3 regions of the Pseudoalteromonas nigrifaciens genome follow, and region 2 is predicted to be linked to each of the others. Evidence: predicted binding sites of a transcription regulator. Region 2 holds the regulator's gene; each other region holds the start of a gene.
The links. Region 2 encodes sigma-54, which starts transcription at its own class of promoters, with help from an activator protein. Its sites were predicted from a motif close to GTTGGCACGNNNNTNGNNT; they were not measured.
Positions count from the first base shown of each region.

Region 1 (3,282 bases), 910 kb from region 2:
GAACGAAAAGAAAACATCGTTCTGCTCGGGCCATCTGGTGTAGGCAAAACACATATTGCCAGTGCGCTAGGTTACAAGGCAGTGCAAGCAGGCTTGAAAACCCGCTTTATTAGCGCATCTGATTTAATATTGCAATTAACCACCGCCCAACGACAAGATAAGTATAAACAAGTGATGCAGCGGTCAGTGCTGGCACCCAGGCTACTAATCATTGATGAAATAGGTTATTTACCGTTTAGTGCTCAAGAATCCAAGTTATTGTTTGACGTCATTGCAAAGCGTTATGAAAAAGGAGCGATAATACTCACAAGTAATCTCCCATTTGGACAATGGGGAAGCATTTTTGCGAATGATACAGCGTTAACATCAGCTATGTTAGATAGAATTTTACACCACTCACACATTGTTCAAATTAAGGGGGAAAGTTATAGAATTAAAGAAAAGAAACAAGCAGGGTTAATGGAAAACCTTAATAAATAGTGGATCAATATTCAAATGGTGGAGTGGATCACTTTTCGGTTGTTGTTGACATCTATTGCTTTTTGCAAAAGTTATAGCCTGCTGCTCTAGTTCTTCTGGTGTCATATAAAGCCTTAATCATCTCTACCCAGTATGTCACTTAAGTAGTTATTCGCAAGTGATTCAAATTCAGAGTAAGCCTCATATTTAAAAGCAGTCTGTTCTCTTTTTTCCCATTGGTAAATTATCTATTTTGTATTATTAATAAAGACCCCCCCTGTAAAACAGGGTAATACAAGCATCAAAGCTTTATAGAACGAAACATCTTTGATGTAAGGCTAATCTTTTAATACATACAATTTTTTATTCACAATTAGTTGCTCTAATAAGTTAAGTTTTTTGTTATTGTGAGAAGTATCAAAGGGTAATTTCGGTTAGTAGATATTTGTATTTACTTGGGAAGCTTGTAAAAGTGGTGGCCCCTCCCAGACTCGAACTGGGGACCTAACGATTATGAGTCGTGTGCTCTAACCAACTGAGCTAAGGGGCCAACTTTTTGTATAACTGTAAACAGTTAATTTTTTAAGAAGCGTTTAGTCACATAGCGACTAAAGCGGGGTGCAGTATAAAAAGTTTTTAGGGGCTTGTCACTAGCAAAAGTCTTTATTTTAACAATCAATGGTCTAACTGCTTAAATAGTAATCTTTTTATGGGTGTAATATTAAAATTTGCAGAATTTAGGGTTAATACTGGCAGCTAAGTAAAAGTGAAATGGAAGGCTGTATATCGCGTAATTTACAAATTGAGCTTTAAACAAGCAACTCACAGCTTATATTACGCGACAAACAGAAATGAATTATTTTTTTGCGATAATGTATATTGCATGTATTACTCCAGGGAAGTAACCAAACAACGTAAGTAAAATATTTATCCAAAAATGTAAGCCTAAACCCACCTGTAAAAATACTCCCAGTGGTGGCAGTAAGATTGAAAAAATAATACGTATAATATCCATAAATATTCTCCTTATTTATAAACTAAAAAGCTTATAAGCAAAAACCCAGCAGAGCTGGGTTTTATAAATACTATGTTACTTTGCAACTATCGTTAGTTTATCTACTACATCGCGAACATCTTCTGCATTTTTAGCAATTTTTACTGCAAGCTGTTTTTCAGCATCTGAGTTCACTGTACCGGTAAGAGTAACTACACCGTTGTCAGTATCTACATCAATGTTTGTACCACCAACTTCTGAGTTAAATAAATAACGCGTTGTGATGACTGTGGTAATTTTAGCGTCGGTTAAGCCGCTACCATCATCATCTTTCATGTTGTCATGGCTTTTACTGTTCATGTTTTTCACAACAGTAAGCTGGTTATCAACATCGGTTACACCATCTAAACTCAGTACAAGTTCTTCTGCTAACTCTTTGTCGAGTTCGCTATTAACTTTACCTGTTAGTATAACTTTGCCATTTTTTACATCAGTGTTGATGTCAAAGTTATTGAGGTTAGTGTTCATAAGAAGTACTGTTTCAGCCTTACCATCAATCCAAGCATCTTTACTTTCATTTTCCCAGCTGCTCGCTTGAGCACCCATAGCCGTAGTACCTAAAACTAACGCCGCAATGATAGATTTGTTAAATGTTTTCATAATCTTTCTCCTTTTGATTAAAGACACTTTAATTAATGCCAGCTTTAGGCCAACTTTAATAAACAAGTAAAATCATGAACTTAAGGCGGGATATAAAATAACTTTACTTTGTATACATCACTTTTTTACCGACTTATCGGTAAAAAGTTCTCAGTAGTGAAAATAACTAGATAATTACCATTTTGGTTAATGGATCGTTAATATAACAAAGTCACAAATAGGCTAAAAACATAACAAGCTGATTAATAACAATAATATTTTTGGTATATGCTTTGCTTATATAGTGACAATAGTAAAATAAAAGGAATACCCTAATGAGCGTAAAAATAACAGACCGCCCGCAAGAGCAAGTGCGTGAAGAAGTGATTGATCAACTAATTTATAATTACAGCCACGGAGTTATTTCTGTAGAAGCATTTGAAAGGCGTTTAGATGAGGCAATGGCTACAAATAATAATGAAGTCCTTGTTAGCTTAGTTGAGGATTTAACCCTTAATACTGATCAGCAATATAATGCCCAAAAACATTCGCAATTTTCACCCAATTACAGCGCTCAGCAATTTAGCCAGAGTGACTTTACATTACGCAGTATTTTAGGCTCCAATGAAAGAAGTGGCCAGTGGATTGTGCCTAAAAATATTTACCTGACTAACTTTATGGGCTCGGTAGTACTTGATTTTACCGATGCTATTTTTACCCACCAAGAGATAACGATTCATGTTAACTGTATTTTTGGCAGTGATGAAATATACGTACCAGAACACGTTAATGTAGTATCAAAAATGTTTAGCATTATTAGTAGTGTTGAAAATAAAACAGTGGCACTTAACAAGCATCAAGGCCCGACCATCCATATTGAGGGAAAGGCTATTATGGGCTCGGTAGAAATAAAGATTAAGCGCACCATTAAAGAAAAATTTATTAGCTTTGCTAACCAATTAAAAACCCAACTTGGTGGTAAAAGTGGTACTCCAATGTGATGAACTACCTATAAAAGCATGTTCATAGCTTTTAACTTGGGCCCAGGTTAAAGAGTAAAAAACATGCTAAATTTTTAAAGCACTAGAACACATTTAAAAAGTGCTTTGCAGATTCATCAATGCTGAATTTGTATAAAATGCCCTGCACATCAAGTAAGTACAAAAAACAAACAAAAGTATTTAGGCTTT
Region 1 covers NZ_CP011036.1:362,429-365,710, reverse strand. The annotation lists gene istB (IS21-like element helper ATPase IstB) at 1-480, shown strand, start outside; tRNA gene PNIG_RS01730 (tRNA-Ile) at 933-1,009, opposite strand; gene PNIG_RS01725 (YqaE/Pmp3 family membrane protein) at 1,316-1,474, opposite strand; gene PNIG_RS01720 (BON domain-containing protein) at 1,550-2,113, opposite strand; gene PNIG_RS01715 (LiaF domain-containing protein) at 2,428-3,093, shown strand.
Region 1: a site for sigma-54 is predicted at 2,149-2,167, ahead of PNIG_RS01720 (BON domain-containing protein). Genes of this name have one in related genera too.

Region 2 (3,282 bases):
GACATGATCAGCCCGCGTTACGAGTACATCGAGTAATTCTTTTTCCTTTTTTATTGCTAAATCTAGCGGTAGCGAATCAATCGAAAGCGGGTGCAAGCGACGTGTTTCTGAATAACGGCGGATTAACGTTTGATCGTCGCTATCTAAATAAAATAACGTTGGTTTAGCAAAGTCGGGCAAGTACTCAAGAATATCGTTAAACTGCTGCTGATCTTTAGGCAGGTTACGCACGTCTATACTAACGGCTATTTTATCGTAGTTATCAGAGACACTGCGCACTAATGAAGGCAGCAAATTTACCGGAATATTATCTACACAATAGTAACCTAAATCTTCTACAACACGTAAAGCAACTGACTTACCAGAACCTGATCGGCCACTTATAATAATTAATTCCATTTACCACCCCTTTATTAGTAACTAGGATTGATCCAAAATAACTTGGTATAACGCTTCATCAGACTTTGCCGCACGCAATTGCTTACAAAACTCTTTATCGTTTAGTTTATCAGCTATTGTGGCTAGTGTTTTCAAGTGCTGCTGGTTATCGCCATCGGGCACTATAAGCGCAACAAAAATATCAACTGGACGATTATCAATTGCATCAAAATTAATAGCGGTTTCGCTTATTAAAATTAAGGCAAGAGGCTCTTGTGCCCCGCTCATACGGCCATGTGGAATTGCTATTCCTCGGCCAATACCGGTACTACCTAGCTTTTCTCTTGCCAATAAAGCAGTGAGAATATCTTGCTGAGGTAAATACGGCATTTTTTTATGCGCGAGTTCACTGATGAATTCTAAAATTCTTTTTTTACTATTAAAAAGGACCACAGCTTTGCTGCAGTCCTGGCATATAAGTGAGCTTAATTTCATAGTGTTAGTGTCGAGCAAACTTCTCTTTGTGTTTAATTACTTGACGATCGAGTTTGTCAATCAACGAGTCAATGGCAGCGTACATATCTTGGTGTTCGGTCGATGCAAATAGCTCAGCGCCACTTACAAAAATTGTTGCTTCAGCTTTTTGACTTAATTTTTCTACATCGAGAATAACATGCACATTAGTTATGTGATCTGAGTGTCTTTGCAGCTTTGCAAATTTATTATTTACATAGTCTCTTAATGAGTCTGTAATGTCTACATGACGACCAGTTAAGTTTAGTTGCATCAGCATTTTCCTCTTTGTTGTACGTCTTAAATCAAGCTTTTACGTTGATTTGACGGGGGAATAGCCAGAGATTCGCGATATTTTGCAATTGTCCGTCTAGCTACTTTAATTCCTTGCTCAGCCAATATATCTGCAATCTTGCTATCACTCAATGGTTTGGCTAAGTTTTCTGCAGCTATCAACTTTTTAATCAGGGCACGTATGGCAGTTGATGAACATTCGCCACCATTTTCGGTGCTTACATGGCTTGAAAAAAAGTACTTAAGCTCAAAAATGCCACGTGGAGTGTGCATATATTTTTGCGTAGTGACCCGTGAAATAGTCGACTCGTGCATTTCAACTATTTCGGCAACATCGTTTAATACCATAGGTTTCATGGCTTCTGGGCCATGTTCAAAAAACGCTTGTTGCTGCTTAACAATACAATTAGTTACTTTCAGGAGTGTTTCGTTTCTACTTTCTAGGCTTTTAATAAACCATTTAGCTTCTTGTAAGTGCGAGCGAATAAATTGGCTGTCACCGCTGGATTTTACTGTACGAGACATAGCCGCATATTGGCTGTTAACACGTATTTTTGGCATGCTATCTGGGTTTAGCTCTACCACCCAACGGCCTTTTATTTTTTTAACAGACACGTCAGGTATAACGTATTCAGACTCTTCTCTGACAATAGTATCCGCAGGCTTAGGATTAAGCGTATGAATAAGTGTCATTATTTCTTTAAGCTCTTCTTCTTTGAGCTTAGTTTTTTTCATTAACGTACGATAGTCGCGAGCAGCGAGTAAATCGATATGATCAGTTAACACCATTTTTGTTTCGTTAATATAAGGGGTGTCTTTATCAAATTGATTTAATTGAATGCATAAGCATTCTTGCAAGCTGCGAGCTGCAATACCAACAGGATCAAATAATTGAATGCGCTTTAGCACTGCTTCTATTTCATCTAGTTCTACTTCGTGTTCGTCGTCAGTTTCTTGGTTAAAGCTTGCTAAAAGGTCTTCGCAACTGAGGGTTAAAATACCAGAGTCATCTACGGCTTCAACGATAGCTATGGCAATAGCTTCGTCGGTAGGGCTAAAAGGGGTGAGCTGTAATTGCCACATTAAGTATTCATGCAGGGTTTCGGTTGATGCACCTTGATAAATAGATTCATCTTCAGGCATTGGCCCTGATGAAGAGGCAGGCGCTGCGCTCATATATTCATCCCATGATACATCCATGGCCATGTCGTCGCTTATGGTGTCTTTATTTAGTGCTTCACCGCTATCTTGCTCATACTCGCTTGGGGTGTCGTCAGCAGAGGCGCTAACAGTAATGTCATCTGCTTTTTGCTCGTTTTTACCTGCTGATTCTTCCGTGTAATCTTGTTCATCAACTTCAAGTAATGGGTTGCTATCAAGTGCTTCTTGTATTTCTTGCTGGAGATCCAAGGTACTAAGCTGCAATAAGCGAATAGCCTGTTGCAGTTGCGGAGTCATTGTAAGTTGCTGGCCCATGCGCAGCTGTAATGATTGCCTCATTTATCTCTAACAATCCTTATAAATTGATATGATTAATCTTAGCAGATGCTTATAGTAATAACATAAATATTACAGTTTGAACTGCTCGCCTAAATAAACATCACGTACTGTTTTATCGTTTAATACAAATTCAGGAGTACCAGATGCAATTAGCTCCCCATGAGAAACAATGTAGGCTTTTTCACAAACATCAAGGGTTTCCCTTACATTGTGGTCGGTAATTAGTACGCCAATACCACGATTTTTAAGGTGTTCTATAATTTTTTTAATATCGAGTACTGAAATAGGATCCACGCCAGCAAAGGGCTCATCAAGCAATATAAATTTAGGATCTGCAGCTAAAGCACGTGCTATTTCTACGCGGCGACGTTCACCACCAGATAGCGCCATACCTAAGCTGTCGCGAATATGTTGCAGGCTAAATTCGTCCAATAAACTATTTAGGGTTTCTTCCCTGGCTTGTTTATTTAGTTGCTTACGCGTTTCTAAAATAGCCATTAAATTTTGATACACAGTGAGCTTTCTAAAAATAGAAGATTCTTGTGGTAAATAACCAATACCTAAACGAGCACGGCTGTGCATAGGAAGTAAGGTAAT
Region 2 covers NZ_CP011036.1:2,971,794-2,975,075, reverse strand. The annotation lists gene rapZ (RNase adapter RapZ) at 1-399, opposite strand, end outside; gene ptsN (PTS IIA-like nitrogen regulatory protein PtsN) at 421-873, opposite strand; gene hpf (ribosome hibernation promoting factor) at 878-1,165, opposite strand; gene PNIG_RS14110 (RNA polymerase factor sigma-54) at 1,192-2,685, opposite strand; gene lptB (LPS export ABC transporter ATP-binding protein) at 2,755-3,282, opposite strand, start outside.

Region 3 (3,282 bases), 1.1 Mb from region 2:
TAGCAACATCCGCATCGTGATCATGCCCTGAATGTGCCATCGATGATGATGAAAAAAGACTTAAAACCGACACCAAAACAATTGAAATACACTGTTTAATCACCACTCTAATCCTTGTTAAAACATAATGCTAAGTATCAAATTTAACATAGTTCAGTTGCAATAGTCAGTTAATTTGGAGTTAAGATGCTACTTTTTTGTTATCAGCTACTAACCAGCAAAGTACCGCAATAAATAGTAACGGCCAAGCAATCATCAGCGATCCAAATAAAAATGCCAATACAGTTCCGACTAATGCAACTGCTGCTGCGCCAACTAATCCTATCGTTATTAGTATGCAACAGCTACAAAAATAATAATAGCCGCTAAAGCTCCTATTAGCTCAAGCCCAATCCAACTTGTATCTGCAATCCAAAGCGGTAATTGCCAAGTATCAAGTGCATCGCAGAGACAACATCAGTAAAAAATAGTAAATAAACAATTATACATACGGCTAACGCTTTCATTTAGCTCTCCTTAATTCAATCTAAATGTAAATTAGCTTAAATTGCTTTTTCTTCTAGGCAGCAATGCGCAATAAAATAACCTAGTGCAATTGCAAACGGAAAACTCAAAAATAATAAAATAGTGACAAGTCGTGTTGACCACACAGGTAAATCTAATCGCTGCGCTAAACCACTGCACACACCAGATATTTTTTTATCAAGTGGATCTTTGTACCAACCACGTTTGCTGTTAAAACTATTCATAATTATCTCCTTAAGCACTCTGTTTTAAGTTAGTTTTTAAATCAGCTTTTAAGCGAGCTAATTCTGCATCTACTTGTTCGTTTTTCGCCAAAGCGTCTATTTGTGCAGCTATAGTATTTTCTGAATCAGTAAGCTCGTACGCTTCTACCTGTGCTTCAATACCTTCTACGCGCTGCTCTACTTTCTCAAATCGAGAGAGTGCATGTGCAACTTTTTCACTTTGTAATTGGCTATTTATTTGCCCCCTTGCAGCCACTATATTGTGCCGCTGTACTAACTGTGTTTGCTTGGCTTTAGCCTCGGCTATTTTTTGTTGCAAACGCTGACAATCCGCTGTCATTTTAGTTATTGATTGCTGCAGCGTTTCTAGTTGCAGCTGCTTTGCTACAACTGTGTTACTAATGGCTTGTTTTTCAAGTAAAGCTGATTTTGCTAAATCATCTCGACCTCTCTCTATTGCTAGTTCAGCTTTATCCTGCCAATATACTAAATTGTTATTTTTATTTTCAATTTGACGTTTAAGTGTTTTTTCTTCGCACAACAAAGCCGCTGTCGTAATGCGACACTCAGTAAGTGCATCTTGCATCTCGCTGATCATTAAATTAAGTAATTTTTCTGGATCTTCTGCCTTGTCTAATATCGACACGATATTTGCTTGAACAATATCGGTTACGCGATTAAATATTCCCATGAGATTCTCCTGTTAACTTTTTAAGTGATTACACAAATTAGATTCCAAGAGTTATGCCAAGTAATAATATAAACAGTAAAACACATTAAATTCAGCAACTTAAACTTATAATTTATAAATTAAAGTTACTTTTAACTGAATATGATTAAGTGTAATTAGCCAATAAACTAAACTTTTGACTATTTTTTAGGATCAAAAAAGCCATCCGAAGATGGCTGTATTTATTCATTTATTAAATTATTCACTTAGCTGATTATTTAGGTACAAAACTCAAAGCTTTATCCATTACCGATAAGTCGGCTTGTTTTCCATGGCCATTTTCAGACAGATGACGCCTAAATCCACGGGCACCAGGCTGCCCCTGAAAAATCCCCAGCATATGACGAGCAACATGCCAAAAGTTAGCTCCTAAGCGCATTTCGTCTTCAATATAACTATACATAGAGCGCACGACTTCATGACGAGATTGCGTGTTAGCGATATCACCATAAATCTTTTCGTCCACTTCATTGAGTATAAATGGGTTGCTATACGCTTCTCTACCAATCATCACACCATCAATATGCTGTAAATGCTCTAAACTTTGTTCAATTGTTTTAACGCCACCATTAAGACTTAAATCGAGTTGTGGATAATCTTTTTTCAACTTATAAACACGTGGATAATCAAGCGGCGGTACCTCACGGTTTTCTTTAGGGCTTAACCCCTTTAACCAAGCTTTACGAGCATGAATAATAAAATCATCACAACCAACATTATGCGACGCTTCTATAAGTGCACACAAAAACTCATACGAGTCTTGCTCATCAATACCAATGCGCGTTTTAACCGTAACAGGTATATTTACTTCTGCTTTCATTGCCGCCACACAGTCAGCAACTAATTGCGGCTCACCCATTAAACAAGCACCGAAACGACCATTCTGCACGCGATCTGACGGGCAACCTACGTTTAAGTTAATTTCGTCATAACCACGCTCACCCGCAAGCTTTGCACATTGTGCAAGAGCCTGTGGATCAGAGCCACCCAGCTGCAATGCAACGGGCCCTTCGTGTTGATTAAAGTGTAGGTAGTCGCCTCGGCCAAACAAAATAGCACCCGTGGTGATCATTTCCGTGTACAACACTGTATGCTTAGTCATTTTACGATGAAAAGTACGACAATGGCGATCAGTCCAATCCAACATGGGTGCTACAGAAAAGCGTCTATCGAGTGGTTTCATTGGTACACCGTGCTATATAAGTTTAAGTACATTTCGTTCAATTTAAATATCTCTTTTTTGCTTATTTACACACATTTAGATCTATTATTAATAAATAACTACACCGTAGGGAACAATCAAAAGGGGTGTTTTAGAATATAAAATCAGGCGTATCTGCGCTAAATTCAAACATTATTATATCAGAATAAGCAAAAAATATAGATACCATTTATATTGAAAACGTCAGCGTTCAAAGTTCAGCCACCCACATTTCACTTTCCTGCAGACGTAAAAAAGCCCGACTATTTCTAGTCGGGCTTTCTACAATTTGGAGCCTGGCAATGTCCTACTTTCACATAGCAAATGCTACACTATCATCGGCGCTGTTTCGTTTCACTACTGAGTTCGGCATGGGGTCAGGTGGGTCCAAAACGCTATTGTTACCAAGCAAATATGGTGCAAAGAATGAATGACAAGCACATAGTGCTACCATTTTCTTTGCGCAAGGTGCCTCAACTTTAACGCTGCGCGCTAAGAGCACCACTGAATTTGGAAAATATCTGATAATATTTTTTAAGTCTTTGCGTAAATATCTACTTTAGTCATATTAACTTCTTGCTTGAACTGTCACATAAAACGCG
Region 3 covers NZ_CP011036.1:582,029-585,310, reverse strand. The annotation lists gene PNIG_RS02740 (copper chaperone PCu(A)C) at 1-103, opposite strand, end outside; partial or broken gene PNIG_RS20000 (hypothetical protein) at 182-506, opposite strand; gene PNIG_RS02730 (PspC domain-containing protein) at 543-749, opposite strand; gene PNIG_RS02725 (PspA/IM30 family protein) at 760-1,440, opposite strand; gene dusA (tRNA dihydrouridine(20/20a) synthase DusA) at 1,694-2,662, opposite strand; rRNA gene rrf (5S ribosomal RNA) at 2,975-3,089, opposite strand.
Region 3: a site for sigma-54 is predicted at 1,483-1,501, ahead of PNIG_RS02725 (PspA/IM30 family protein). Genes of this name have one in related genera too.